2 regions of the Neisseria benedictiae genome follow, and region 2 is predicted to be linked to the other one. Evidence: predicted binding sites of a transcription regulator. Region 2 holds the regulator's gene; the other holds the start of a gene.

Region 1 (14,876 bases), on a different contig from region 2:
GGCAGGAATGGGCGGCATGGCGTGAATCGGTAAGTGGATTTCAATATTAAGTTTACAAAAGAAAACAATCTGCCGGCATTCACGCGTAATGTGGTCGGGCAGATGTTCAGACGGCATTATAACGGCTTTTAAATGCAAATGTTTTGAAAAGGAGCAGGTTGTGAATACGGTCTTGCTAAAACCTCTTAATTAATATAAATGTCTGAATTTTAAGTTTCTTGAGACAATATAATCAGTACTGGCTCTATCTATATAACCAGTAGCTTCTTTTACTTCAATATTATCTACATTACCGTATATTACAGGTAGCGACCCATAAATGATAAATTTATTCCCCAAAATTTTTTTACTAATTGATATATCATCTTCCATAAGTAATTCAGCGTAATTTTTAGCTCTTACTTGAAATCTAAACAATATTTTTCCTGCGTAAATTCTCGCATATGCGGGAGAGTTTATACCATAATCTTTGTATAGATGAACAATAGAAATACATTGTTCATCTATGCAATAATAAGCTACTTTTTGTTGGTCAAGATAACGGCAATATATGTAATACATACTGCAAAGTATTACCACTAATAATGTAAAACTTGTTCTTAGGATACATATTTTGCGATAACGTATCTTACCATGCGCTTGCTCAAATTCGGTGGTATAATTTTTCTTAATAAAATTAATACATTCTTTTAATTTTTCTGTAAAAATTTTTGTTGATATCACAGAAACAATTTCATCAGTTAGCAAGCTATCTATTTGTACTATGTCGCCATTAATAATGACCCCTAAATTTTCTCTATATTGATAAATTTCTTCTTGTGATGATGCATTTTCTTGTATTTCTTTTAATAAAGATTCTGACATTTTTAATAAATGCAAAACTCCTACTCCACCATCATCCATTAAAAAACTACCTAGCCAAGCTAAATTATCATTAGTTTCAAAAACACCAAACCTATCATTACTTCCATCTTTGAAAAAATCTTTAGTAAATATTAAACTCATACTTATTTCTTATTAATTTACATTTTAGGATAAACAGTAATATTTGGTTCTAAATAACCTTCAACTTTTACACCACTTGGTGTAATGCCTTTCCATATTCGAGTAGGTTTTCCACCGCGCAATTCTATACTAATTGTTTTATTTGCAAATGCATGTTCAACTTCATTTTTGATGCGAGCACCATCCCATGATTTTGGAAACATTGTTGAAATTCCACCATTGTTTGTTTTTGGAACCCATCTTCTAGTATATACCATATACTACAAAAAATATCGGAATAAGCATTAGTAATAAAAATGAAAAAATAACTAAATTATTAACGAATTCCATTAAATAGCTCTCCGATACTTAGTATATTATTAGGAATCATATATTTTATGTTATTTTTTATCCGTATCCTTTGTTGTCCTAAATCATAACCATAGTTTGTTTAAATGCCGTCTGAATCCTGTTTCAGACGGCATTGCTTATTTTTTGCCCACGATGTGTTCCACCGCCGCCTGTGCGCAATACAGTCCGAATGAAGCGGTAACGAGCATGCTTGCGCCATAGCCGGCGCACGACAAGCCCTGCGGTGCGGTATCGGCAGAACACGCCGCGCCTGATTGCGGCGGCGTGATGTTTTCGGTTGAGAACACGCACGGCACGCGCATTTTGGCTTTCGTATCGCGGCTGAAGCCGTAGCGTTTCCGCAAGGTGTAGCGCAGGTTGGCAAGCAGCGGGTCGTGGGTTACGCGGCTCAAATCGGCGGTTTGGATCAACGCCGGATCTTTTTGTCCGCCCGCGCCGCCGCTGAGGACAAACGGTTGTTTGCGTTCCACAAAATAAGCCGCCATTGCCGCTTTGACGCGCACTTGGTCGATTGCGTCGATGACGAAATCAAAACCTTTTCCGAAGTATTCCGGCAAATTGTCTTCGGTAACGAAATCTTCAATTTCAAACACTTCGCATTGCGGATTGATTTGTGTAATGCGTTCGCGCAGGGCGGTAACTTTCGCCTTGCCGAAGTCGCCGGTCAGGGCGTGCAGCTGGCGGTTGACATTGGATTCGGCAACATTGTCCAAATCAATCAGGGTTAAATGTCCGATGCCCGTTCTTGCCAAAGCTTCGACCGCCCACGAGCCGACACCGCCCACGCCGACTACGCAGATGTGTGCCTGTGAAAAGTGCGCCAAGGCAGAGTCTCCGTAGAGTCTGGCGATGCCGCCGAAGCGTCGCGAAGAGGTCAAAGCGTTGTCGGACATGGTCGAATCCTGCAAGATTGCGTCAAATCAAAAAGTGAACGAAAGCCGGCAAAAAATGCCTGACTGCACGGAAGCGGCATATTATACTGGAAAGCGATCGGGCTGTTCGGCTGTTGTATAAAGCCCGACGGCGGGTCTATAATGAAACGGCGCAAACTGTCTCTGCGCCCATCCGACAAGACGGCACCGCGAGGCGGTGCAAAAGGAGAATACGATATGTACAAACATCTGGTCGTTGCCGTTGACGGCAGTGAAACTTCCATCAATGCCCTGAAACATGCCGCCGAACTTGCAGGAGTCAACAACGCGCGCCTGACTTTGGTGCACGTTGCCAATCCTGCCGAATATATGGCGCTTGCCCCTGAATTTTTGCAACACGAGAGTTACGAGGCAGCCGCCATTGCACAAGGCAACGAGGTTTTGGATGCCGCCGAGCGCACCGCCCGGGAACTGGGTGTGGAAAATACCGTCAAACACCTGCTGGTTGCCAATAAGGGTGCGCGCGAAATGGCGCAGGATTTGGTCGATTATGCCGATGAAAACGGTGCCGACCTGCTGGTGTTGGGCACGCACGGACGCACCGGCCTGATGCACCTTTTAATGGGTAGTTTTGCCGAAACGGTAATGCGCCAAAGCCATCTGCCGCTGCTGATTATCCGCAGTAAAGCCGAAGAAGCGTAGAAATTTTCAGTTTGAAGGCCTTAAATGTGATTTTTCATATTTAAGGCTTTTTAATTTATCTGTTTTTAACGGGAGGGCAGTATGCCTGATTATATCCGCACCTCACGCGCCGCCGACAGCCTGCGCGATATCAAAATCACCCCTCATTTCCTGCCGCATACGGACGGTTCGTGCCTTATTGAATGCGGCAACACCAAAGTCATCTGCACAGCCTCCATAGACGAAAACGTCCCGCCGTTTCTGCGCGGCAAAAACCAAGGCTGGGTAACCGCAGAATACGGGATGCTGCCTGCGTCCACCGCTTCCCGGATGCGCCGCGAAGCTTCGGCGGGCAAACAGTCGGGACGCACACAAGAAATCCAACGTTTGATCGGGCGTTCGCTGCGCGCGGTTGTGGATATGGAAAAACTCGGCGAACGACAAATCCTGATTGATTGCGATGTGATTCAGGCGGACGGTGGCACGCGCACAGCATCCATTACCGGCGCGTTTGTCGCGCTGCACATTGCCGTCGGAAAGCTGATTTCAGACGGCATATTGACCGAAAATCCGATTCGTGAGGCCGTTGCCGCCGTATCAGCAGGCGTAGTGAACGGCGTACCGCTTCTGGATTTGGATTATCCCGAAGACTCCGGCTGCGACAGTGATGTGAACATCGTCATGACCGCTTCGGGCAAAATCATCGAAATACAGGGGACGGCGGAAGGCGCGCCGTTCAGTTTGGACGAGTTGGGCAAACTGGTTGCACTGGCGCAAAAAGGCATAGGCGAACTGCTGCGTTATCAGCAAAATGCGTTGTCCACCGCCTGATTGTCGTCCGGATGCCGTCTGAAAACCGTTCAGACGGCATTTTGTCAAAAATCTGAAAGAACAGGTTTTTTGCTGACCGCTGTCAAACGGCAGGCGGGAAAGCGCAGTCCGTTCTTGAACTTCATGTAAAAAATAGTAATAATAGCCGCTTTTCCAGCAAACTATGCTGCCCGACCAATCCCACACAAGAAAGCACGAAACATGGCGTTAATCGTACACAAATACGGCGGCACATCGGTAGGCTCGCCCGAACGCATCAAAAACGTAGCCAAACGTGTCGCCAAAGTCCGCGCCGAAGGACACGACATCGTCGTCGTCGTATCCGCCATGAGCGGCGAAACCAACCGCCTGGTTGCGCTGGCGCACGAAATGCAGGAGCACCCCGATCCGCGCGAATTGGACGTGGTTTTGTCTACCGGCGAACAGGTTACCATCGGCCTTTTGGCGATGGCATTGAAAGACATCGGCGTGGATGCCAAGAGCTACACCGGCTGGCAGGTCGCCCTCAAAACCGATACTGCCCACACCAAAGCCCGCATCGAAAGCATCGATGACGAAAAAATGCGCGCCGACCTCGCCGAAGGCAAAGTCGTCATCGTCGCCGGCTTCCAAGGCATCAGCAGCGAAGGCGATATTTCCACACTCGGACGTGGCGGTTCCGACACCTCCGCCGTTGCGCTTGCCGCAGCCCTCAAAGCGGATGAATGCCAAATCTATACCGACGTGGACGGCGTTTACACCACCGACCCCCGCGTCGTACCCGAAGCGCGCCGTATGGATACGGTAACGTTTGAAGAAATGATTGAGCTGGCAAGCCTCGGCTCGAAAGTTTTGCAAATCCGTTCAGTAGAATTTGCCGGAAAATACAAAGTGCGCCTGCGCGTACTGAGCAGCCTGCAAGACGGCGGCAACGGCACTTTAATCACATTTGAAGAGGACGACAATATGGAAAAAGCCGCCGTAACCGGTATCGCATTCGACAAAAACCAAGCCCGCATCAACGTGCGCGGCGTACCCGACAAACCCGGCGTTGCCTATCAGATTTTAGGCGCGGTTGCCGATGCCAACATCGAAGTCGATATGATTATCCAAAACGTCGGCAGCGAAGGCACGACCGATTTTTCTTTCACCGTACCGCGCGGCGATTACAAACAGACTTTGGAAATCCTGTCCGAACGCCAAGACAGCATCAGTGCGGCTTCTATCGACGGCGACGACACCGTGTGCAAAGTCTCCGCAGTCGGTTTGGGTATGCGTTCGCACGTCGGCGTAGCCGCCAAAATCTTCCGTACCCTTGCAGAAGAAGGCATCAACATCCAAATGATTTCAACTTCTGAAATCAAAGTTTCCGTATTGATTGATGAAAAATACATGGAACTGGCAACCAGGGTATTGCATAAAGCCTTTGATTTGGGCTGATGTTTCACGGTTTGAAACGGACAACGGCACTGCCTTTATCGGGCAGTGCCGTTTTGTCTGCCGTCTGAACGTTCAGACGGCATATTTTTGTTCCGCCGGACGGATAAAACCCTTTCCGTTTTTAAAACTTGTAGCTCATCGTCATCAAAAAGGTGCGTCCGCGTGCAAAATTGGTCAATACGCTTTGGCTTGTGCCGCCGTATTTGCCGTTGCACAAGCCATCAGCATTACACGTTACGTCTTCGTCCTTGTCTTTCGGGTCGAACGAGCTGTAATAACGCTGCGTTGCCGCATCATTGCCCGCATCGAGCGGATCGATATAACGCCTGTCGAACAGATTTTTGACTTCGGCGCGGAAAATAAGGTTTTTCTTCGGCTCGTAAGCGGCGTAAAAATCAAAAATCAAAGGCTGGCGGGCAAGGGTTTCGGTTTGTTTGATGGAACGCTTGCCCAGTTGCCGGAAATTGCTGGTATTTCCCCCGTTGGTGCCGTCGATATAGCGTTCTTCCGCTGTAGCGCGGATGCTCTTGCCGAAATAGCGCATTGCACCGCCTAAAGTCAGTTTGTTGCCCAACCAGCGCGTACCGACTTCCAAACGTCCATAATCTCGCGGCAGAGCGGAAACTCTGCTTAACCCATAACCTTGTTTGAGTTGGTCTTCTTTGGAGGCATTGTTGGGGGACTCGCTCGCATCACTGAAGTTGGTCGGTTGCGTGCTTTTTTGATAGGCGTAAGAAAGGTTGGTAAAAAAACGTCCATAATCGTAATTCAGCTCCAACTCAAAACCGTGTTTGTGTACTTTGTCTTTGAAATTGCGGTGTTGGATGGTGTAGGCAAGCCTCGTGCTGTCAACCCAGCTCGGGATATCCCCATTCAAGTCCCACCATTTCCCGTAAACGTTGTGGATGTAGTTGTCAATGCGACTGCGGTAGCTGACTAGTTTTAATCCTAATATATCATCTTGTTTTAAAAATCCTTTTTTATAGGTATTAAAGCCAAATTGCCAAGTGTTTGCGCGCTCTGGTTTTAGGTCGGTGTTAACGCCGGAGTCGCCGATTTGGGAAAAATACATTTCTTGGATGTTGGGCATACGGTGTGTGCGCGAATAGCCGACAAATGGCATGAAATAATCGCCGAAGTCCGCACTAATGCTGACCGAATGGTTGTTGGCGCGCTTTTTGCCGTATTTTTTCAATACGGGTTCATAAAGCTCGCAGCTCGGATTGCAATGTTCCCTGTATATCGGCGAGTTTTCTCCGAATGTCTGCTTAAATTCGTCTTCCGAGCCGTAATAGCCTGTATATTCGCCGCCGAAACGGTAGTTGATTGTATTGGTGCTGTAGTTTAAGCGGTAAATGTCTTTTTTGAGCGCGGCATCAAAGTAGAAAGTGTTGAAATATTGGCTGCCGGCTGGTTGGACAATGGTTGATTTTTGAGGCAACAGTCCTTTATCGCCCTTAAACCGCCCCAAATAGGAATAAAGGCCGCTGTCCTGGTCGGGGCCGTCGAAAAATAGGCCTAATTCTTCAGGGAAGCGGTTTTTGCTGTATTTGTTGTTGAAATAATTGAAACCCAAAGTGGTTTTCAACTCGGTTTCACGGGGCAGTTGGAAGGAGGAAGTATTATTGAGGTCAAGGATTTTTGCATTGTTGTTGGTTTCAAAATCCTTTAAAAGTCCCCAGCCTGTAAACTTCGACCCTTTCGGATATCTCTGTCTGCCCGAATTATACGCGGCGGTCAGATTGAGGTTGGCATATGGGTTTAAAGATAAACCATAATTGAACTGATAATTGCGGTTGATGATTTTCCGGCTGCCGATTTTGGTGTTTAAATCGCGAAATTGAGCAGTCCATTTGTTGGACAGCCCGTCGTATTCCAATTTAAACAGATTGCCTGTTGACTGCTGTGTCAGGCTTGACGGATCGATGGGGGTGATGTCGTATTGCGGCGCCAGGTCCTCCCGCCAGCTTCTATCATGGTCTTCGATATATTTTTGCAGTTCTTGAGGGTCTTCGTATTTTTTATACCACTTGGTTCCCCAGTATTGCCTTTGTAAATCCCGCTCCCATTTTCCGCTGTCGGAATTGAATTTCAAACCACCCTCTTGTACAAAATATTGCTGTTTGCGCCGTTCCAGATATTCTTCACCAAAATTTCCGATGTGCTGTCCGCCGCCGCCCACCCGGTAATTTTGAGCCACGCTATGCCTGCTGTGTCCGTAAATCAAACCGACAGATGCTCCGCTTTCCAGCCATTTGCGCGCACCTAGCGTTGCCATCGCATTGCCTTTGTTTGAGTTGGTTCCGGTCAGACCTTTTAGCAGCAGTCCGTAGGTATTGTCGCCCTGTACGACGTCATCCACGCTTAAAGTCCGCAGGTTCGCCGAACCGGCAAGGCTGTTGATGCCTGCCGATCCGCTGAAGCTGCCTTTGACGACATCCATGCCGGCAATAAAATTGGTATCGACGGATGCGCCGAATTGCGAAGAACCGCCAGCCCTACCTGCATCGGTCGAAGTCGAATAAAAGGTCTGCGTGATACCGTCCACCATCGTATTGACCCGCCCGAACCCGCTGTCGCCGCGAATATTCAAAGACACAATGCCCGAGCTTTTATCTTGCTGTGTAAACGCACCGGGTATGCTGCGGACGATGGCATCGAGGTTTTCGCTGGATTTGAATATATCCTGACGGGTCGATACGGCACGTGCATCGGTGAATACCTTTTTGTCTTTCGGTACGTGCTTTGCCTTGACGTGCACATCTTCCAAAACCTGTATCTGCGCCTCACTGCCCGCGCGCCCTGCATCTTCTGCATAGCTATGATGGTATAACATAACACTTATAAGATAAAAAGAAATCGGCTTCAACCGGAAAGAAGATCTCATATTTTCCTCAAATGTAATCAAATAAATTTGCCATGATATCACTTTTCAATATAAATAAACATCAGAATGATGAAGAAAAGTTGGAATAAAGATAAATATCGATACTATTTGTATTTGAAATGATGAGTTCTGTTTGTTTTTAAATGCAGATCCGACTTTTCTAAATGGTAATCCGATGCAAAATAAGGTTTGCCGGCTGTTGTAAAATGCCGATGTGGTCAAACTGTACAGAAGCAGCAGAAGTGGGTTTAAAAGGATAATGGCAGGGCAATGCGGCTTTATGGTTTAAACGGAGCGTATATCCATTCTCCGGGGTTCAAATCCAAATCAAATAGTTTCAGTTTGCCGCTGGCTACTCTGACCAGGCGCAGGCAGGGATAGCCCGCCTTGGCGGTCATTCGCCTGACTTGGCGGTTTTTGCCCTCGGAAATGGTAATTTCAATCCAAAAATCGGGAACGGTTTTGCGGACGCGTATCGGCGGAACGCGCTCCCACAAACACTCGGCTTCGCCGGGATTTAAAACGCGGACGAAGGCGGGGCGGGCAGTGAAATCGCCCAAGTCCACACCTTTTCGCAGAATATCCAAACGGCTTTCGTCGGGCGAGCCTTCCAGTTGCGCCCAGTAGGTTTTGGGCTGTTTGAATTTCGGGTCGGCGATTTGCGCCTGAAGCCTGCCGTCGTCTGTCAGCAGAAGCAGCCCTTCGCTGTCGGTGTCGAGCCGTCCGGCGGGATAGAAGCCGGGCAGACCGATGAAGTCTTTGAGGCTTTTGTGTTTTTCGTGCGGTGAGAATTGGCAGATTACGCCGTAGGGTTTGTTGAAGATGATGAGGTTTTTCATGGTTGGTCTATAGGGACTTGATGCCGGATATTGTAGCCATTTGCCTTTTGGTGTGGAACTTCAAGATAAAATGCCGTCTGAAATTGGTTTCAGACGGCATTTGTTTCAAGCAGGCTTAACAGCAGCGTCCGCCGTTTGCGCCGCAGCGGCGTTTGCGGCAATAGTCTTGAAATTGCAGCTTGGTCATCACGGGGGCGTTGGGATTATGTTTGCGCTGCTGTGCAACGTAGTTTTCATAATCGGGCACGCCTGCCATCAAGTTTGCCGTCAGCTTGATGGTTTTCCACCAAGACGCGAGCTTATGCTTCACTTTGTGCCTCCGGCTGTTTGCCGTCGCGGTACACCGCCGGGATTTCTTTGGCGGTCGGCCAGCCGACTTTGCGTGCTTTGAGGGCGGTACGCAAACCGTACGCGGCGACAATCACGACAACCGACAAGAAGAGGATGGTCAGACCGGCATTAATCTTGTCGTTGAAGATGATTTGCGCCATTTCGCCGATGTCTTTAGCAGGCGCGAGGACTTCGTTTTTAGCCAATGCGTCGCTGTATTTGCCGGCGTGGGCAAGGAAGCTGACGCGCGGGTCGCTGTGGAACAGTTTTTGCAGACCGGCGTAGCAGGTTACAAACAGTACGCCGACGGCGGGAACGAGTGCCACCCAAACATAACGGTCGCGTTTCATCTTAATCAACACAACGGCGCACATAATCAAGGCTACGCCTGCCAGCATTTGGTTGGCGATGCCGAACAAAGGCCAGAGCGAGTTGATACCGCCCAGCGGGTCGGTTACGCCGGTGTAGAGGAAGTAGCCCCACAATGCCACGGCGAAGAAGGTCGCAATCAGGTTGGCAGGGATGGAGTCGGTGTTGCCGAAAGGTTTGTAGAAGATACTGCCCAAGTCTTGAATCATGAAGCGTGCAACGCGCGTGCCGGCATCGACGGCAGTCAGGATGAACAAGGCTTCAAACAACAGGGCGAAGTGATACCAGAATGCCATCATGGCTTCGCCCGGAATCAGACGGCTCATAATGTGTGCCATACCGACTGCGAGGGTAGGTGCACCGCCTGCACGGGAAAGGATGGTGTTTTCACCGACTTCTTTAGCGGTGTGCAACAGGGTTGCGGCATCGACAGGGAATTGCAGCTTGGTGGTAATCACTTCGGCGGCGGTATTGGCATCCGTACCGATCAGGGCGGCTGGGCTGTTCATGGCGAAGTACACGCCGGGATCGAGCGAAGCGGCGGCGGCAAGCGCCATAATGGCTACGAAACTTTCCATCAACATACCGCCGTAACCGATCATACGGACGTGGGTTTCGTTTTCCAGCATTTTCGGCGTAGTGCCGGAAGAAATCAGCGCGTGGAAGCCCGAAACCGCACCGCAGGCGATGGTAATGAACAAGAACGGGAACAATGCACCTGAGAATACCGGACCCGAACCGTCGATAAAGTGGGTTACGGCAGGCATTTGCAAAGCGGGATTGACGATGACGATGCCCAAAGCCAAGGCCGCAATCGTACCGATTTTCAGGAAGGTGGAGAGATAGTCGCGCGGAGTGAGCAGCAACCATACGGGCAATACGGAGGCGACAAAGCCGTAAATCATAATCGCCCAAGTGAGCTGGATGCCGTCAAGGTCGAACCAATGTCCGATGGAACTTTTCGCCACATTGTCGCCGTAAATTACGGCCAGCATCAGCAGGATAAAGCCGACGATGGAAATCTCACCGATTTTGCCCGGACGGATATAACGCGTGTAAATACCCATAAACAGCGCAATCGGCATCGTTGCGGCAATGGTGAACGTACCCCAAGGGCTGTGAACCAATGCTTTTACGACAATCAACGCCAACACCGCCATAATGATGACCATAATCATCAAAATACCGATAGAGGCAATCACGCCGGGAACAGTGCCGAGTTCCTGTTTCACAATATCGCCCAAAGACTTACCGTCGCGGCGCATAGAGACGAACAAGACCATCATATCCTGTACCGCACCGGCAAATACCACGCCGAAGATAATCCACAAAGTACCGGGCAGGTAACCCATTTGCGCTGCTAAAACCGGACCGACCAAAGGGCCCGCGCCCGCAATCGCGGCAAAGTGGTGTCCGAACAATACGCCTTTGTGCGTCGGAACGTAGTCCAAGCCGTCGTTGTGGCGTTCTGCCGGAGTCAGGCGGTTAGGATCGAGCCGCATTACGCGGTTGGCGATGTAGAGGCTGTAAAAACGGTAGGCGATGCAGTAAACGGATATGGCGGCGGTGACCATCCATACTGCGCTGACCTGTTCGCCTCGGCTGAGGGCCAGAGTGGTAAAGGATGCTAAGCCGACCAGTACCACTATGCCCCAAATGAGGAAGGTTTTGAGTGATTTCATCGAATAAATCCTTATCTCATACTGTCGGGATATGTCGGAGCGGACGGGCAACGGTTGGCTACCCGTAATCCGATGCCGACACAAACCGGAGTTTGACTGATTGATAAAGTGGCTGAGACAGTGGGTTTAGCAGAGCACCTATTCTTACCTTCGCGTAAAAATGGAATGGGAAAATATGTGCAAAACCACTGAACAGCGTGGGTAATTTTAACGCAAGTTGACACTGTGATAATAGTTTTTACCTGCTATTTGAGGGGATTTTACATTTCTGCCGGAGTGACGGGAGGGGGATTGCGTATTCGGAAGGCATAGGCAGACAGAATAGTAATATCAGAATGTTAAAGATGGATTATATAGTCTGTATATTCATGGATTTTGGGTAAATTCGGGTTATCCGGCTTGTGCAGAAGGGAATCTGTTTATAGTATGGTACAGCCGTCGGTAAGGAATCAGGGCGGTTAATTTATATTTTGTTTCTTATTGAGGAGTTTTCATGAATATCAAATTCTTTACACCGGCCGTATCGGTTTTACTTCTTGCTGCTTGTGCCGCACCTGAAATTCATCATCATGGCAGATACGATTCTATGCAGCCTGTTCAACATACGGTTACTCAGATTTCGGATGGGGTATTCTCATGTGAGAACGGTTTGTCCGTACATGTCCGTCAGCTAGGCAGCGGAAAGGTTGAATTACGTTTGGATGACAAACGTGCTGTTTTGTCTTCCGCCGTTGCTGCATCAGGTGAACGTTATACTGCAGAAAACGGTCTGTTCGGACATGGGGCTGAGTGGCACCAGAAAGGCGGCGAAGCCTTTTTCGGCTTTACCGATGCCTACGGCAATTCGGTCGAAACTTCCTGCCGCGCCCGTTAAACGGGGCAGCCTGTTTGAACCGCCGTCCGGATTTTTCGGGCAGTTTTTTATGTCGGATTTGTTTTGGCCGTCGGCTGGTTCCGGCGGTTTTCGGGCGTGGTGGATTATTTTTCGTTTTGTTCCGGGTTTATTCTATCGGCAGCGGCTCAATGCCAACTTTAAACCTGCTCCGATTTCTTCAGGGCTGTTATCCAATGATAAAATTACATCGTCTGCATCAATGGCATCCCACGCTTCCAGCTTGACATGGCGGCTCGGGCTGATTTTCAGGCGGCCGTTGTGCAGCCAAATATCCCCGCTCATCATGTTTTTAAATAGGGCGCGTCTGGTTTTATAGCCCAAGTTCCCGCATAGCTTGGCAACCCAATCCTCATAGCGTTGCCGAAATTTTTCGGTATCAAAAAAATCTTGGTCTTCTGGACTGTTATAAACGAAAGTCCTGCTGTTTGCCAACGCTTGTAAGACCGTCATGCCTAAAGTTTCATTGTCGGTATCCAATGGCAGGATATGGGGGGATATAGGTGGTCTATTGCCATTAACCCCAAACCTGAACATGTTTGAACAATCAGAGCTTCTTTATTAGCATCACAAACTGCCCAATAATTTTGATCCTGTTTAAAAATCATTATTTGATCTCCGTAATTTTGACTGTAATGTTTCGATTTTTGCCATACTCTACCACACGTTGCAACTGCAATCTTTGTTCCTTATATATTGCACCCCGTCAAAGGGTTGCATTACTTTTCTTTCTAAAGATTACCATTGTATAGCGGATTAAATTTAAACCAGTACGGCGTTGCCTCGCCTTGCCATACTATTTGTACTGCCTGCGGCTTCGTCGCCTTGTCCTGATTTAAATTTAATCCACTATATAAAAAGTATTTTTCTTAAACGACAGGGATTGCACCCACGCCATATTCAGACACCGCCCGGATGTTGCGCTGCCCGATCGGATGCTTCAGACGGCATCGGAAGGGTTTGCGGTTTTGGAATATGAAGATGATAATGTCCGCGAGATTGACGGCATTTGAAAGCGGTTATCCCGCATACCGGAGGACACGAAATGAACGAATATTCCCAATTAATCAAGCATCCCGATATTTCCCTTTCCCCGATTTCAGACGGCATCGGGGTCGGCAATCCGGCGACGGGCGAAATTTTGGCGTATGTCCGCAACACAGGCTCGGACAAGCTGAAAAATCTGATTCAAAAGGCGGCGGCAGCGCAAAAATTATGGGCGGCGAAAACCGCTTTGGAACGCGCCGATATATTGTGGCGTTGGTATTTTTTAGTTCAGGAAAACAAAGAATTACTGGCGCGACTGATGACGATGGAGCAGGGTAAAAGCCTGACCGAGTCGCGCGGCGAAATCGATTATGCGGCTTCGTTTGTGCGCTGGTTTGCCGAAGAGGTGCGGCGGATTGACGGCGATGTGTTGACGAGTGTGAAAGCATCGCAAAAATTGGTTGTGTTGAAACAGCCCGTCGGCGTTACCGCTGCGATTACACCGTGGAACTTCCCGTCCGCAATGATTGCACGCAAGGCCGCGCCTGCTTTGGCGGTGGGCTGCGCGATGATAGTCAAACCCGCATCGCTTACGCCTCTGAGCGCGTATGCGCTGGCCTTGCTGGCTTACGAAGCGGGCGTGCCGCAGGATTTGCTTCCCGTCGTCAGCGGCCGCGCTTCGGAAATCGGCCGTGAATTTGCCACGAATCCGATTATCCGCAAAATCAGCTTCACCGGTTCGACCGAAGTCGGCGCGAAAATTTTTGCCGACAGCGCGGCGGACATTAAAAAACTCAGTTTGGAACTGGGCGGCAACGCGCCGTTTATCGTGTTTGACGATGCCGATTTGGACAAAGCTGTCGAAGGCGCGCTCACCAGCAAGTTCCGCAACAGCGGTCAGACCTGCGTCTGCACCAACCGCGTTTACGCCCAATCCGGCATTTACGACGAATTTTGCCGCAAATTGAGTGAAAAGGCAGCCGCGCTCAAATTGGGTAACGGCTTGGAAGATGGCGTAAACCAAGGGCCGCTGATTGAGGAAAGAGCGGTGGAAAAAGTCGAGCAGCACATCGCCGACGCGCTCTCCAAAGGTGCGGTCTGCCTGACCGGCGGCAAACGCAGCGCGTTGGGCGGAACGTTTTTCGAACCGACCGTCTTAAGCGGCGTAACGGCGCAAATGGCGGTAGCTCGCGAGGAAACCTTCGGACCTTTGTGTCCCGTGTTCTGTTTTGAAACCGAAGCCGAGGTCATCGAGGCTGCCAACGATACGGAATACGGTTTGGCGGCCTACCTTTTTACCGCCGACACCGCCCGCCAATGGCGCGTCGGCGAAGCCTTGGAATACGGTATGGTCGGCATCAATACGGGCTTAATCAGCAATGAAGCGGCACCGTTCGGCGGCGTGAAACGCAGCGGTTTGGGGCGCGAAGGTGGCAAATACGGTGCGGACGAATATCTGGAATTGAAATATTTGTGCATTGATGTCGGGTGAAGGATGCCGTCTGAACGGCAGGTTTTCAGATGGTGCAGCATTTTAAGCAGTCTCTATCTGTTGTACAATGCGCCCTGTTTTTACGGTTATTTTTGATTTGAATAAGATATGATGGAAAACGGAAAAACAGTCCCGAGATGGCGGTTTGCGTTGAAAAATGCGGGCTGGCACCTCTTAATCAGCCTGTCGGTCGCAGGACTGGCGGCATTGCTGGTTTTTAAGGTTTGGTATCCTTATCC
Region 2 (14,876 bases):
CATGGAGACAACGAGCTTTCATGCACGGTCATCGGTTCGTAGAAGTCGAAGTTGCGGCGTTTTTCGTCGATATTGAAACGGTCGCCGAAGAAGTAGATACCTTGCAACACGTCCGCCTGCTTGATGAAGGGCGAACGCAGGATTTTGTCCCACGACCATTTCTGGTTGAGCGGCAAATCGTCGGGCGAAAGCGCGGACACGGGGCGGATGTCTTTATCAAGGAAGCCGTCGTGTTGGACGAATACGCCGAGTTCTTCGTCATGCGGACGGTACATATTCGCGCTGATGTCCGCCCATTTTTCCAACTCGGCGGCACGCACGTTCAAATCCGGACGCGGGTATTTCGCCAAGGCTTCGCGGGTGTAGTCCAATACCCATGCGGCGAGGGTGTTGGTGTACCAGTTGTTGTTGATGTTGTTTTCGTATTCGTTCGGGCCGGTTACGCCGTGAATCATGTATTTGCCGTTGCGTTTGGAGAAGTGGACGCGGTCCGCCCAGAAGCGGGACACTTCGACCAAGACTTCCAAGCCTTCTTTGGCAAGATAGCCCTCGTCGCCGGTGTAGTTGGTGTAGTTGTAGATGGCGTAAGGAATCGCGCCGTTGCGGTGGATTTCCTCGAAGGTGATTTCCCATTCGTTGTGGCACTCGATACCCGTAAACGTTACCATCGGATAGAGTGCGCCCGCCAAGCCCTGTTCGCGCGCGTTGTGCTGCGCCTGCGGCAGTTGGTTGCGGCGGTATTGCAGCAGGTTGCGGGTAACTTCAGGTTCTGCTAGTGCGAGGTAGAGCGGCACTGCGTAGGCTTCGGTGTCCCAATAGGTCGCGCCGCCGTATTTTTCGCCGGTAAAGCCTTTCGGGCCGATGTTCAGACGCGCGTCTTCGCCGTAGTAGGTGGAGAACAGTTGGAACAGATTGAAACGGATGCCTTGCTGCGCTTCGTCGTTGCCTTCGATGACCACGTCGGCGATTTCCCAACGGTGCAGCCAGCCTGCTTTGTGCGCGTCCAGCAAGGTTTCAAACGCAACGCCTGCGATTTTTTCCGACAAGGCGCGGCCTGCGGCTTTCACTGCTTCCAAGCCTTGATAATCGCGGCTGGTGGTAACGATAACCCGTTTTTCAAAGGTTTCGGGCGTGCTGCCGACTTCGGCTTCGAAAGAATTGGAGACCTGCCAGTCGGTTTGGCTGCCGCTGAGGGCTTTGAAGCTGCCGGCGAAAGTTTGCTCGGCGTTGACGATAAATTGTTCCACGCCGAAAGGGTTGGCAACGGTTTGGGCGGCAATGTAGGAGAGACTGTCTGAAACGCCTTTGTCCAATACCTGCCAGAATTTTTCTTCGTAGTTGGAGTCTTCGTTTTTCACGTCGGCATCGATGATGGAATCGATGCGGACTTGGTGGGTTTTGCCGTCAACGGATACGGCTTCCCAGCGGATAACCGCCAGCTCTTTTTGCGCGACGGACAGGAATTTGCACACATCGAAACGCACGCCGAATACGGTGAACAAGCGGCGCAACACGCCGTGCTGCATATCGAGTTCGACGGAGAAGCCGGCAACGTCGTTTTTCGCCAAGTCCACTTCCTGCCCGTCGACAAAGATTTTGACTTTGCTGAAATTGAGCGCGTTGATGGCTTTGCCGAAATATTTGGGGTAGCCGTTTTTCCACCAGCCGACGCGGGTTTTGTCGGGAAACCACACGCCGGCGATGTAGGTGCCCAAGTGGCTGTCGGCGGAATAGGTTTCCTCAAAGCTGCCGCGCATACCCATATAGCCGTTGCCCAAACTGGTCAGGCTCTCTTGCAGCCGTTTGTGTTCTTTTTCCAGCTTTGCCGAACGCAGCGTCCAAGGGCTGATTTCCATAATTCTTGTGTACATCGTAAAGCTCCTGTTTTGATGGTTTTATGGCAAACCGTTTGGAAATACGGTTTGCCTTATTGAATCGGATAAAGCGTCGGCAGAAGTTTCAGACGGCCTTTGCCGATGGTGTTGAAACGGATTATTCGCCGTGGGTCTCTTTAATCAGGCATACTGAGAAAGCCCCCATCAGCAAGACTGCGCCGGCAACCAAGAACATGGTTGCCTGATGGCTGCCCAGCATAGGGAAGAGGACGAAACTCAGCAGCGAAGCGACGATTTGAGGCATACAGATAGAGCCGTTGAACAGGCCCAAATAAGTACCCATGTGTTTGCCTGAGAGGGCATTGGTCACAATCGTCAGCGGATAGGTAATGATGCCTGCCCACGCAATGCCGATTAAGGTATAAGACAACACCAGCGCGTATTGATTGCTGATGAAGAAAACGGAGAAGAAACCGAGCGCACCCAAAGCCAAGCAACCGAAATAACCCGCCTTATGGTATTTATTCGGTACTTTTGCCAGAATAAACGAGCAGATAACGGCAGCAATGGATTGTACCGCCGCCAAAACGCCGTACCAGTTGCCCGCCTCCTGATAACCTACGGAAGACGCATCGGTGGTGTGCCAGACGTTTTCCGCAATCGCGCCTGCCGAATAAGTCCACATATATTGGAAAGCAAACCAGCAGAAGAATTGTACCAAAGTAACCGTCCAAAACGCTTTAGGCGCGGTTTTCAAAAGTTCGAACCAGTTGGCTTTTTCCTGATTCGCAGCGACATCGATGCCGTGATAGCGGGCGTAGGTTTCCGGATCGTATTCTTTGACTTTGAAAATCGTGAACGCACTGGTAATAATCAGTAACGCCGCGCCCACATAGAATGCTACGACCACGGTCTGCGGCACAACGCCTTTTTCGGCCGTGTTCGCCAAACCGATATACGCGAACACAAACGGCAGAATCGCCGCCACAACCGCGCCCGTATTCGCTAAGAAACTTTGAATCCCGTAGGCGTAGCTTTTCTGCTCCTCGTTGACCATGTCGCCGACCATCATCTTAAACGGCTGCATCGCCATATTCGACGACACGTCCAACAGCGCAATCATCAGCGCGCCAAACGACAAAGCCGCCAAAGAAGCGTAGCCAAAACCGAAGCTGCCCGAGTTCGGCATCAGAATCATCACGATAACCGCAATCAGCGTGCCGTAAAGCAGATAGGGCAGGCGGCGGCCGCCCAAGCGCGGCATCCAAGTGCGGTCTGAGTAGTAGCCCACAATCGGCTGAACCAGCATGCCGGCCAGCGGCGGCAGGATGAAAAACCAGCCTAAATTGTGCGGGTCTGCGCCTAGTGTTTGAAAAATTCGGCTCATTTGCGAGCTTTGCAGGGTAAAGGCCGTCTGAACGCCGAGATAGCCGAAGCTCAACATCCAAATCGTGCTTTTTGCCAGTGAGGGCAAACCTTGTTTTGCTGTTTGAGGCGTATATTCCGACATAAGGTAAATCCTTTTTTTGATTTGAAAAGTATTTGCTTTGGAAAATCCGAAATGGTTGCCGGTGTGGCAACCCTCTATCATTATTATTTTTTTGTTTGTCTAATTTCAAAGAGATAGGCGGATTTTATGAATCCTGCCCGATTTTGGCAATATCGGTTCGCGGATAAACTGGCTTAAATCAAATTATCGGTTAAAATGGACCGTCTGAAATTTGTTTGACCGAATCGAGAAAACCATGTCCCAACAATACGTCTATTCTATGCTGCGCGTGAGCAAGGTTGTGCCGCCGCAGAAAACCATCATTAAAGATATTTCCCTTTCATTTTTCCCTGGCGCGAAAATCGGCCTGCTCGGTTTGAACGGCGCGGGCAAGTCCACCGTGCTGCGGATTATGGCGGGTGTGGATAAGGAATTTGAGGGCGAAGCTGTGCCGATGGGCGGCATCAAAATCGGCTACCTGCCGCAAGAGCCGGAGCTTGATCCTGAAAAAACCGTGCGTGAGGAAGTGGAAAGCGGTTTGGGCGAAGTAGCCGCCGCGCAGAAACGTTTGGAAGAAGTGTATGCCGAGTACGCCAATCCCGATGCGGATTTTGACGCGCTGGCGGAAGAGCAGGGCCGCTTGGAAGCGATTATTGCGGCGGGTTCGTCCACGGGCGGCGGTGCGGAACACGAATTGGAAATCGCTGCTGACGCACTGCGCCTGCCTGATTGGGATGCCAAAATCGGCAATTTGTCCGGCGGTGAAAAACGACGCGTCGCCTTGTGCAAACTCTTGTTGAGCAAGCCGGATATGCTGCTGTTGGACGAGCCGACCAACCACTTGGATGCGGAATCGGTCGAATGGCTGGAGCAATTCCTCGTGCGCTTCCCCGGCACGGTGGTCGCGGTAACGCACGACCGCTACTTCTTGGACAACGCTGCCGAATGGATTTTGGAACTCGACCGCGGACACGGTATTCCGTGGAAAGGCAATTACTCGTCTTGGCTGGAGCAGAAAGAAAAACGCTTGGAAAACGAGGCGAAATCCGAAGCAGCGCGCGTGAAGGCGATGAAGCAGGAATTGGAATGGGTGCGCCAAAATGCCAAAGGCCGCCAAGCCAAGTCCAAGGCGCGTTTGGCGCGTTTTGAAGAAATGAGCAACTACGAATACCAAAAACGCAATGAAACGCAGGAAATCTTTATTCCCGTTGCCGAGCGTTTGGGTAACGAAGTAATTGAATTTGTGAATGTTTCCAAATCGTTCGGCGATAAAGTGCTGATTGACGATTTGAGCTTCAAAGTGCCTGCGGGCGCGATTGTCGGCATCATCGGCCCGAACGGCGCGGGTAAATCGACGCTGTTTAAAATGATTGCGGGCAAAGAGCAGCCCGATTCCGGCGAAGTGAAAATCGGGCAAACCGTGAAAATGAGCCTGATCGACCAAAGCCGCGAAGGTTTGCAAAACGACAAAACCGTGTTCGACAACATCGCCGAAGGCCGCGACATTTTGCAGGTCGGACAGTTCGAAATTCCCGCCCGCCAATATTTGGGACGCTTCAACTTTAAAGGCAGCGACCAAAGCAAAATCGCAGGGCAGCTTTCCGGCGGCGAACGCGGACGTTTGCACTTGGCAAAAACCTTGTTGAGCGGTGGCAATGTATTGCTGCTGGACGAACCGTCTAACGACCTCGACGTAGAAACCCTGCGCGCGTTGGAAGACGCATTGTTGGAATTTGCCGGTAGCGTGATGGTGATTTCGCACGACCGCTGGTTCCTCGACCGTATTGCTACGCATATTCTGGCTTGTGAAGGCGATTCGAAATGGATGTTCTTCGACGGCAACTATCAGGAGTATGAAGCCGATAAGAAACGCCGACTCGGCGAAGAAGGCGCGAAACCGAAACGGATTAAATATAAACCGGTAACGCGTTAACCTCCGAAACAATGCTGTCTGAAAGGCTTTCAGACGGCATTGTTACAAGGCAGCCCCGTTTAAAACAGCATTGCAATCCTCAAGACAATCAAGGTCATCACCGCCGCCGCCATATCGTCCGCCATAATGCCCAAACCGCCGTGCAGATTCTTATCAAACCAACCGACGGGAGGCGGTTTGAGCACGTCAAACAGGCGGAATAAGACGAACGCCGCCAGCCACCACGTCCACCTGAACGGCACAAACGCCAACACAAACAGCATGGCGACAATCTCGTCCCAAACAATCCCACCGTGGTCGCTGACACCCGTTTCACGTTCCGCACACGCGCAAATGCGTATGCCCCACATAAACAGCACGATACACAAAAAAGCCAGCAGCCATCCGTCCACACCCGCCAATATCAGCACAAACGCCAAAGGCAATGCCGCCAAAGTGCCGAATGTGCCCGGCGCGAACGGAGCCAGTCCGCTGCCGAAACCGAAAGCCAAAAAACACAACGGCCGTTTCAACAGCCACGCAAAGTCAGGTTTAAAATCAGCCAAAATGATCGAATCCTAAAGAATGTAGTTCCAATTCCCTGCCGTCGGCATCTAAAACCTTCAGACGGCATCCTCCGTTGATTTTGCCGATGCGCGTTACCGGCACGCCGCACCGTTCCCCCGCATCAAGCACGCGGCTGCGGCAACTTTCCGATGCGGTAAATACCAGTTCGTAATCGTCGCCGCCCGCCAAAGTATAAGACAGCCATTGCGCTCGGGGCAAAATATCTTTCAATACGGATAAAGACGGCAGCGAATCGGCCCAAATTTCCGCCCCCACGCCGGAAGCGGTCAGGATATGCCCCAAATCTTGCGCGAGGCCGTCTGAAACATCCTGCGCCGCCCGGGCAAACGGCAACAGCGCAAGCCCCAGTTCAACCCTTGGCTCGGGGCGGAGCAGCTTTTGTTCGCATTCGGCAAACACATCATCCGGCAACACACACCGTTTCAGACGGCAGTTCAAAGCCGCCGCCGCCATACCGACACGCCCCGACACCCAAATATCGTCGCCCGCAACCGCCGCATCACGCCGCAATGCCCTACCTTTCGGCAATTCGCCGATAATGGTTACATTGAACGCCATATCGCCCTTGGTCGTATCGCCGCCGATTAAGGTGATACCGAACTTTCCCGCCAAACCGAAAAAACTGCCGCAAAACCGTTCCAGCCATACTTCATCCAATTCGGGCAACGCCGCGCTCAGCAGCACCCAACGCGGTATCGCACCCATCGCCGCCATATCTGAAATATTGACGGCCAAAACCTTCCAAGCCAAGTCTTCAGGTTTGACATCTGCAAAAAAATGCCTGTCCCTCAGCAGCATATCCGCACTGAAACACAAATCGAAACCCTCACGTGGGCGGATAATTGCCGCATCGTCGCCTATGCCCAATACGACATCCTTATCCGCACCTGTTTGCAAATACCGTTTGATGAAGTCAAATTCTTTCATGTCGCAAAATATCCGAACGCACCGCCATGTTGATTTTTATTAATCTGCTGTATTTTACACAGTACCGCACATAAAACGCAGCACCGCGTACAGCACTGATTTGAGAGAGTTTGTTCCCTCACAAACAAATCCAAATTCTATCGCCTTCAAAACCGGAGTTTCAAGACACCAGGAAGATTTTGATGGAGCATAAACCCTACCCCATATTCTGACAATAACCGTTTCCTCAAGCATCCTAAAAACAAACCCCGCAAAAGCGGGGTTTGTTTTGTTTCATCAGAACCGATTAGAGTTTGATACGTAAACCTCTTCTCTTATACAGAAGAGGAATCCAACCCTACCCATCGGCAAGATGCTTTTAAAGCTTATTGTTGGGTGTGAACATGAGCCGGCGCAACCTGACGGGTTACGATGCTGCGGATTTTCACGTCAACACGGCGGTCAGGTTCGATACATGCAATCAGAGCCTCACGTTTTTTGGCTTTAGAGGCTTTTGCACCCAGTTTGGCGACTTCGGCTTCACAAACCTGAGTCATTTGCGCTTGAGATTCGCCCAAGCCGACAGCAGAAGTTTTAGAGGCAGGCACACCGTTGCTGACCAAGTAGTTTGCCACTACGTTGGCGCGACGCTCGGACAGGGCCTGGTTGTATTTTTCAGAACCCATGAAGTCGGTATGACCTTCAACACGTACGGATTGTACGTTGGTTTGACCCAGGCGTTGGGCCAATACTTTCAGGTTGTCTTGGGCTTCGGTACGCAGTACGTCTTTGTCGAAACCGAACAGGGTTTTGGCAGACAGGGAAACGGTTTCGTCAACATATTGCGGAGCCTGCTCTACAACAGCAACAGGAGCCGGTTCAACTGCATCGCCGCACTCTACGCGGCCTTGGGTTGCTTTGTCGAAGTAGGTATTTTTCCAGCATTCGCCGTAGTTGTTGCGTACGACTTCTTGCGATTGGCCGCTCACGGTATAACCGTGGATATGGGCTTCGCTCGCCATAGCAGTGCCGGAAGCGAGCAATGCAACGAATAATGCGCTTAATTTCAGCTGTTTGGTCATTTTATTCCCTCATTAAATTTGTACAGCAGATACAGGAGCAACTGCTGAATTGCCAACATACAGGCCGCTGTAGAAACATGGCGGCAAATCGGATATTTCAGTCTCCACTATAAAGAAGCAGGGGGCGGACTGTCAATACTCAACGCCTGAAAACAACCGTAAAACAGCCTGTTTCCTAATCGTCTATCATGCCGAAAAATCAATTCCGTGTCATTACTTTAGGGGGATTTTTTCCATATCGCACGATTGCCGTTGCACAAAAACAACAAACACAACGGCAAAGCCCCATACCGTACCGGCAAGAAAATATGATAAATTATAAACAATGTTCAGCCACCCGACACAGACCGACACCGACCCGCCATGAAATTACAACAATTGAAATACGCCTTAGAAGTTTACCGGCACAACCTGAACGTTTCCGAAGCGGCCGAGGCCTTATTCACATCACAACCCGGCATCTCCAAACAAATCAAATTGCTGGAAGAAGAAATCGGCATTCAGATTTTTATCCGCAGCGGCAAGCGCGTGGTTTCCGTCTCGCAGCCGGGCAAGGCGGTTTTGGATATTGCGGAACGTATTTTGCGCGATGTGCAGAACATTAAAAACATCGGCAGCGAGTTTACGGGGCATGACAGCGGTTCGCTGACGGTAGCCACAACACATACTCAGGCACGCTATGCCCTGCCCTTGATTGTTGCCGATTTTGTGAAACGCTATCCGAAAGTCAATCTGACCATCAAACAGGGGAGCCCTGCCGCCATTGCGCGGATGGCTGCTTCGGGCGAGGCGGATTTGGCGATTGTCACGGAGCGGATAGACGACCGGCCGGAACTGGCGGGGCTTCCCTGTTATGAGTGGACGCACGCGGTAATCGTGCCGGGAGACCATCCGTTGCTCGAATGCAGGAATCCCCTCCGTATTGAAGATTTGGCGAGGTTTCCGCTGATTACTTATGAATTTGCATTCAATGCGGGCAGCAGCATCGCGCGGGCATTCGCCAAAGCCCGTTTGGAACGGCCGGATGTCGCATTGGCGGCGGCGGATACGGACGTATTGAAGACTTATGTGCGCTTGGGTTTGGGCGTGGGATTGATGGCAAAGATGGCCTACAACCCGGATACGGATGACGATTTGCAACTTGTGGATGCCGCACATTTGTTTGAACCTTCTCCAACATGGATTGCCTTACGCAACGATACTTATTTGCGCGGATATGCGTATGACTTTATCCAATCGTTTGCACCGCACCTGACACGCGAGAAGGTGGACAGGATTCTGTACACGCCCATCAGCGAGGATTTTTCGATTTAGGCGGCTGCCGGTTTTCAGACGGCATTTTGCGGCAGATAAAACAAACAGGGCAGATATTTTCGTCTGCCCTGTGTTTATTGAGAATGCCGTCTGAAATGCTCGTACAGGTTAATCAAATGGCGTGCGAACAACCGGATACCATTTTTTTCAGCACTTGCAGATTGAGAATCTTGATGTGTTTGTGTTCGACGGAAATCAATCCTTCCTGATGGAACTTGGACAATGTGCGGCTGACGGTTTCGAGTTTCAGCCCGAGATAGCTGCCGATTTCTTCGCGGGACATTCTTAAGATGAAGTCGTTGGCGGCGAAACCGCGCGAGTAGAGCCTTTGGGAAAGGTTCAGCAGGAAGGCGGCAATCCGTTCTTCGGCGCGCATATTACCCAACAGCAGCATAACACCTTGATCGCGCACGATTTCACGGCTCATCATGCGGAAAAAGTGGGTACGCAGGCTGGGGATATTCTGACCGAGTTCTTCGATGTGGGTAAACGGCAGTTCGCACACTTCGCTGTCTTCCAAGGCGACCGCATCGCAACTGTGCACATGGGAACAGATGCCGTCCATGCCGATGAGTTCGCCCGACATAAAGAAACCCGTTACCTGATCGCGGCCGTCCTGACTGGCGACGGTTGTTTTGAAGAAGCCCGAACGGATGGCAAAGAGCGAAGTAAAGGCTTCGCCGGCACGGAACAGGTATTCGCCTTTTTTCAGGCGGCGGCTTTGGCGGATGACGGCATCGAGTTGGCTGAACTCGTTGGGCAGCAATCCGACAGGCAGACAAAGTTCCCGCAAAGAACAGGAAGAACACAAGGTTTTCATCTGATGTGTAGTATTATGCGAAGCCATACCGTACCTTTTCGTGTGTTTTGTCCCATCCCGATTATGTGCTTGTTGACACATATCAAGACAGGTTTATCATACTGTGGCATTCTACCAAACTATCCAAAATTTGACTAACATCATAAAACCGCACACACACCATGAAAATCATTCAGATACAGAACAATCACAATGTAAACGATGACCGCCCCGAGTTTGACCGCGAACTGATTGCCAGCCTGCCCGCCAGCGGCCCGCGCTATACTTCCTACCCTACCGCCGACCGTTTCCATGACGGTTTCCGCGAAGGCGAATATATCAAAGCTTTACATTTGCGCGGTATGGGCGCGTTAAACAAACCGCTTTCCCTTTACATTCACATTCCGTTCTGCAACACCATCTGCTACTACTGCGGCTGCAACAAAATCATCACCAAAGACAAAAGCCGCGCCGATGCCTACATCGAATATCTTGAAAAAGAAATGGAACTGCTCGCCCCGCATCTGAACGGACGGCACCAGCTTGCCCAACTGCACTTCGGTGGCGGCACGCCGACCTTTTTGAGCGACGAACAGATCGAACGCGTCTTCCGTATGATACGCAAACATTTCGAACTGATACCGTCCGGCGAATACTCCATCGAAATCGACCCGCGCAAAGTCAGCCGCGACACCGTCCTCATGCTCGGCAGGCTCGGCTTCAACCGCATGAGCGTCGGCATTCAGGATTTCGACCCCAAAGTGCAGGCGGCGGTCAACCGTATCCAAAGCTACGAAGAAACCAAAGAAGTCATCGATGCCGCCCGTGAGGCAGGGTTCAAATCCGTCAGCGTCGATTTGATTTACGGTCTGCCGCACCAGACTTCGGAAAGCATCAAGACCACCATAGACACGGTTTTGTCGCTCGATCCCGACCGCCTCGCCCTTTACCACTACGCCCACCTGCCGCACGTGTTCAAACCGCAACGCCGCATCGATACCGCCGCCGTCCCCGACAGCGAAGAGAAGCTCGATATGCTGCAATACTGCGTCCAAACCCTGACAGAGCGCGGCTACGTCTTCATCGGCATGGACCATTTCGCCAAACCTGACGACGAACTCTCCATCGCCCTCAAAGAAGGCTTCCTCCAGCGCAACTTCCAAGGCTATTCGACCTACGCGGATTGCGATTTGGTCGCCATCGGCGTGTCGTCCATCGGCAAAATCGGCAACACCTACTCCCAAAACGAACGCGACATCGATGCCTACTATGCCGCCATCGACGAAGGCAGACTGCCCATCATGCGCGGCTACCAGCTCAATCAGGACGACATCCTGCGCCGCAGCATCATTCAGGATTTGATGTGCCGCTTCGCGCTCGACTACCGTGTTTACGAAGACATATTCGGTATCCCGTTCGACCGTTACTTCAAAGACGAACTGGCGGATTTGGAAAAACTCGCCGGTTTGGGATTGGTGCGCCTGAACAGCCACGGGCTGACCGTTACCCCGAAAGGACGCTTCCTCATCCGCAACATCGCCATGGTCTTCGACTACCACCTGCGCCATAAAGAAACCAAAGCGAAATATTCGCAAACGGTGTGATTGCGGCTAACGTACAAATGCCGTCTGAAAGGCTTTTTCAGACGGCATTTTGCTGCCGGCAGGATAAGTGTTTTCAAGGACAGGCGGCGGCATATCATAACGTTCCGCACCTTTGTATCCGACCGTTCCGAAACCAAGATACCAAACGGCATATCCCGACAGAACAGATTGTGCATAAGGCACAAGCCCGCACATTCCATCAACAAAATGCCGTCTGAACACGGGTTCAGACGGCATCAGTATTTTACAATCAGAATACTGCCTGCAAAATCAAATAGCTGGCCACCGACAGGACGGCGGCGGCAGGCAGGGTAATGACCCACGCCAAACCGATGGGCTTCATCAGTTTCCAATTGGCATTACGGTTGACCAGACCGATACCGAGTACCGCGCCGACCAAGATATGCGTACTGGAAACAGGCAGCCCCATCAGCGACGCCCCCATCACGACGGATGCGGCGGACAGTTCGGCGGTAAAACCCGAAGCAGGATGCATTTCAGCCAAACTCGTACCGACGGTTTTAATCACCTCTTTACCGACAAACCACAAACCGACAATCAGTGCGATACCGAAGGTCAGCATGGCAATCGGAGGAACGGCATTTTGCGCGGCAACGCTGTTAGTCCGCAAAACATCCATAATCGCGGCAAACGGACCGATGGCGTTGGCGATATCGTTCGCCCCGTGGCTGAATGCGAAACCGCATGCGGTAAAGACCTGCATCCATGAAAACATCTGAAAGGTCGATTTGCCCAAATCTTTACGCTTGAGGCTTTTTGCAAAAACAAACGTACCCATCCACACCGCCGCACCTATCATAAAGATAGTCAGGAAGCTGTTGACATTGCTCATGCCCAGATGCAGGTTTTTCAGACCCTTGAAAATCAGCATAGCGGAAATCATCATCGCGCCGAACGAAGCGATAAAGGGAACCCAAGAGTGCAACGCCTTGTAAGAATCGACATTGTTTTTACGGTTATCGAACGCATAAAGACCGCGGTAATACTCCGATTGCAGCTCTTGCGGATCAAATTCAGGCTCGTCATAAATTTGCGCGTCGTGCGCCATTTTGGTGGCGTATTCGACTTTTTCAGCCTCAGACAAACCCTCGAAAAACAGGCGGTGCTGTTCTTTATAGGCCTTTTTTTCCTGCTTGATGCCCTTGAGCGTACCTTCCGCCCAAGCGTTGTAATCTAAGACATTTTTCTTAACGCGGGAAAACAGGAAATAGGAAACCGCACCGCCCAAAACAGGCGACAGCACCCAAGATATCCCGATTTCTCCCAATTTTCCCCACTGAATCAACGTTCCCCAGTCGGCATGGTTCATAACCGCCATACACAACGCACTGCCGACGATGCCGCCGATAATCGCGTGCGTCGTCGAAACCGGCAGGCCTTTGTGGGACGCGAACAGCAGCCACAAAGCCGCCGCCAAGAGTGCAGACATCATGATAAACACAAACTGCATGGGCTCGAGGTTCATACCGTTCAAATCAACGATGCCTTTGCGTATGGTATCGGTTACCTCGCCACCCGCGATGACCGCGCCGCTGACCTCAAACACCGCCGCAATCAGCAAAGCCTGCGGGATCGTCAGCGTGCCGGAACCGACGCTGGTACCGAAAGAATTGGCAATATCGTTGCCGCCAACATTAAACGCCATAAACACGCCGAACATCGTGGCGATGATGAAAAGCACGCTGTTATTGTAGTGGGTATAACCCAAACCCCAATAGATAAAATAGCCGACTATGCCTACCAGCATGGCGGCAAAGACGGCGTTAATCAGTTTCAAGTTCGCACTCATTTGAGTTTGAGCCATGGAAGATTCCTTAGTGAACACAGAAGGGTTTTCGCAGATATTGTAACCTTTTGCAATCCGTCTTGAAACATTTATTTACACTGCGGCAGCAAATCGGTATACGAGCGTCAATACACGTTAAAATGGCGTTTTGCACCAGTTTGGAAGTGATGATGGAAACACAGCTTTACATCGGCATCATGTCGGGAACCAGCATGGATGGGGCGGATGCCGTACTGATACGTATGGACGGCAGCAAATGGCTGGGCGCGGAAGGGCACGCCTTTACCCCCTACCCTGACCGGTTGCGCCGCAAATTGCTGGATTTGCAAGACACAGGCACGGACGAACTGCACCGCAGCAGGATTTTGTCGCAAGAACTCAGCCGCCTGTATGCGCAAACCGTCGCCGAACTGCTGTGCAGTCAAAACCTCGCACCGTCCGACATTACCGCCCTCGGCTGCCACGGTCAAACCGTCCGACACGCGCCGGAACACGGTTACAGCGTACAGCTTGCCGATTTGCCGCTGCTGGCGGAACTGACTCAGATTTTTACCGTCGGCGACTTCCGCAGCCGCGACCTTGCGGCCGGCGGACAAGGTGCGCCGCTCGTCCCCGCCTTTCACGAAGCCCTGTTCCGCGACGACAGGGAAACACGCGTGGTGCTGAACATCGGCGGGATTGCCAACATCAGCGTACTCCCCCCCGACGCACCCGCCTTCGGCTTCGACACAGGGCCGGGCAATATGCTGATGGACGCGTGGACGCAGGCACACTGGCAGCTGCCTTACGACAAAAACGGTGAAAAAGCGGCACAAGGCAACATATTACCGCACCTGCTCGACAGGCTGCTCGCCCACCCATATTTCTCACAACCCCACCCAAAAAGCACGGGGCGCGAACTGTTTGCCCTAAATTGGCTCGAAACCTACCTTGACGGCGGCGAAAACCGATACGACGTATTACGGACGCTTTCCCGATTCACCGCGCAAACCGTTTTCGACGCCGTCTCACACGCAGCGGCAGATGCCCGTCAAATGTATATTTGCGGCGGCGGCATCCGCAATCCTGTTTTAATGGCAGATTTGGCAGAATGTTTCGGCACACGCGTTTCCTTACACAGCACCGCCGAACTGAACCTCGATCCGCAATGGGTAGAAGCCGCCGCATTTGCGTGGTTGGCGGCGTGTTGGATTAATCGCATTCCCGGTAGTCCGCACAAAGCAACCGGCGCATCCAAACCGTGTATTCTGGGCGCGGGATATTATTATTGAGCGCAAATGCCGTCTGAAAGCCCGTCCTGCCGTTCAGACGGCATTTTTGCCTCTTTCGTTTACAAACCCTTAAAATCCCTTTATACTCAAAACTCGTTCAAAACAAAACAAACCCCGCTATGAAAATCCTGCTCCTCCTCATCCCCCTCGTCCTCACCGCCTGCGGCACACTGACCGGCATTCCCGCCCACGGCGGCGGCAAACGCTTTGCCGTCGAACAGGAACTCGTCGCCGCATCGTCCCGCGCCGCCGTCAAAGAAATGGATTTG

What was found. Region 2 encodes FNR, which switches genes on or off when oxygen is low (the NO sensors DNR and NnrR bind a similar motif). Its sites were predicted from a motif close to TTGATNNNNATCAA; they were not measured.
Region 1: the regulator FNR is predicted to act here: its motif matches at 2,267-2,280, upstream of Q3O12_RS05720 (universal stress protein).

The regions. Positions count from the first base shown of each region.
Region 1 is NZ_CATQFV010000052.1:121,018-135,893, forward strand. Features, by position in the region: gene Q3O12_RS05700 (segregation and condensation protein A) at 1-18, opposite strand, end outside; partial or broken gene Q3O12_RS05705 (hypothetical protein) at 190-630, opposite strand; gene Q3O12_RS05710 (EndoU domain-containing protein) at 1,023-1,262, opposite strand; gene Q3O12_RS05715 (tRNA threonylcarbamoyladenosine dehydratase) at 1,473-2,249, opposite strand; gene Q3O12_RS05720 (universal stress protein) at 2,466-2,930, shown strand; gene rph (ribonuclease PH) at 3,012-3,740, shown strand; gene Q3O12_RS05730 (aspartate kinase) at 3,942-5,159, shown strand; gene Q3O12_RS05735 (TonB-dependent receptor domain-containing protein) at 5,281-8,046, opposite strand; gene Q3O12_RS05740 (rRNA large subunit pseudouridine synthase E) at 8,325-8,885, opposite strand; gene Q3O12_RS05745 (YbdD/YjiX family protein) at 9,001-9,195, opposite strand; gene Q3O12_RS05750 (carbon starvation CstA family protein) at 9,185-11,266, opposite strand; gene Q3O12_RS05755 (MliC family protein) at 11,760-12,140, shown strand; partial or broken gene Q3O12_RS05760 (contact-dependent growth inhibition system immunity protein) at 12,273-12,766, opposite strand; partial or broken gene Q3O12_RS05765 (IS5/IS1182 family transposase) at 12,905-13,012, opposite strand; gene Q3O12_RS05770 (NAD-dependent succinate-semialdehyde dehydrogenase) at 13,204-14,637, shown strand; gene Q3O12_RS05775 (fimb protein) at 14,746-14,876, shown strand, end outside.
Region 2 is NZ_CATQFV010000070.1:3,741-18,616, reverse strand. Features, by position in the region: gene Q3O12_RS09210 (glycoside hydrolase family 65 protein) at 1-1,871, opposite strand, end outside; gene Q3O12_RS09205 (SLC45 family MFS transporter) at 1,993-3,345, opposite strand; gene ettA (energy-dependent translational throttle protein EttA) at 3,581-5,257, shown strand; gene Q3O12_RS09195 (phosphatidylglycerophosphatase A family protein) at 5,317-5,802, opposite strand; gene thiL (thiamine-phosphate kinase) at 5,795-6,751, opposite strand; gene Q3O12_RS09185 (OmpA family protein) at 7,117-7,812, opposite strand; gene Q3O12_RS09180 (CysB family HTH-type transcriptional regulator) at 8,176-9,126, shown strand; gene fnr (fumarate/nitrate reduction transcriptional regulator Fnr) at 9,239-9,973, opposite strand; gene hemN (oxygen-independent coproporphyrinogen III oxidase) at 10,108-11,529, shown strand; gene Q3O12_RS09165 (hypothetical protein) at 11,536-11,766, opposite strand; gene Q3O12_RS09160 (inorganic phosphate transporter) at 11,780-13,354, opposite strand; gene Q3O12_RS09155 (anhydro-N-acetylmuramic acid kinase) at 13,507-14,607, shown strand; gene mafA (adhesin MafA) at 14,727-14,876, shown strand, end outside.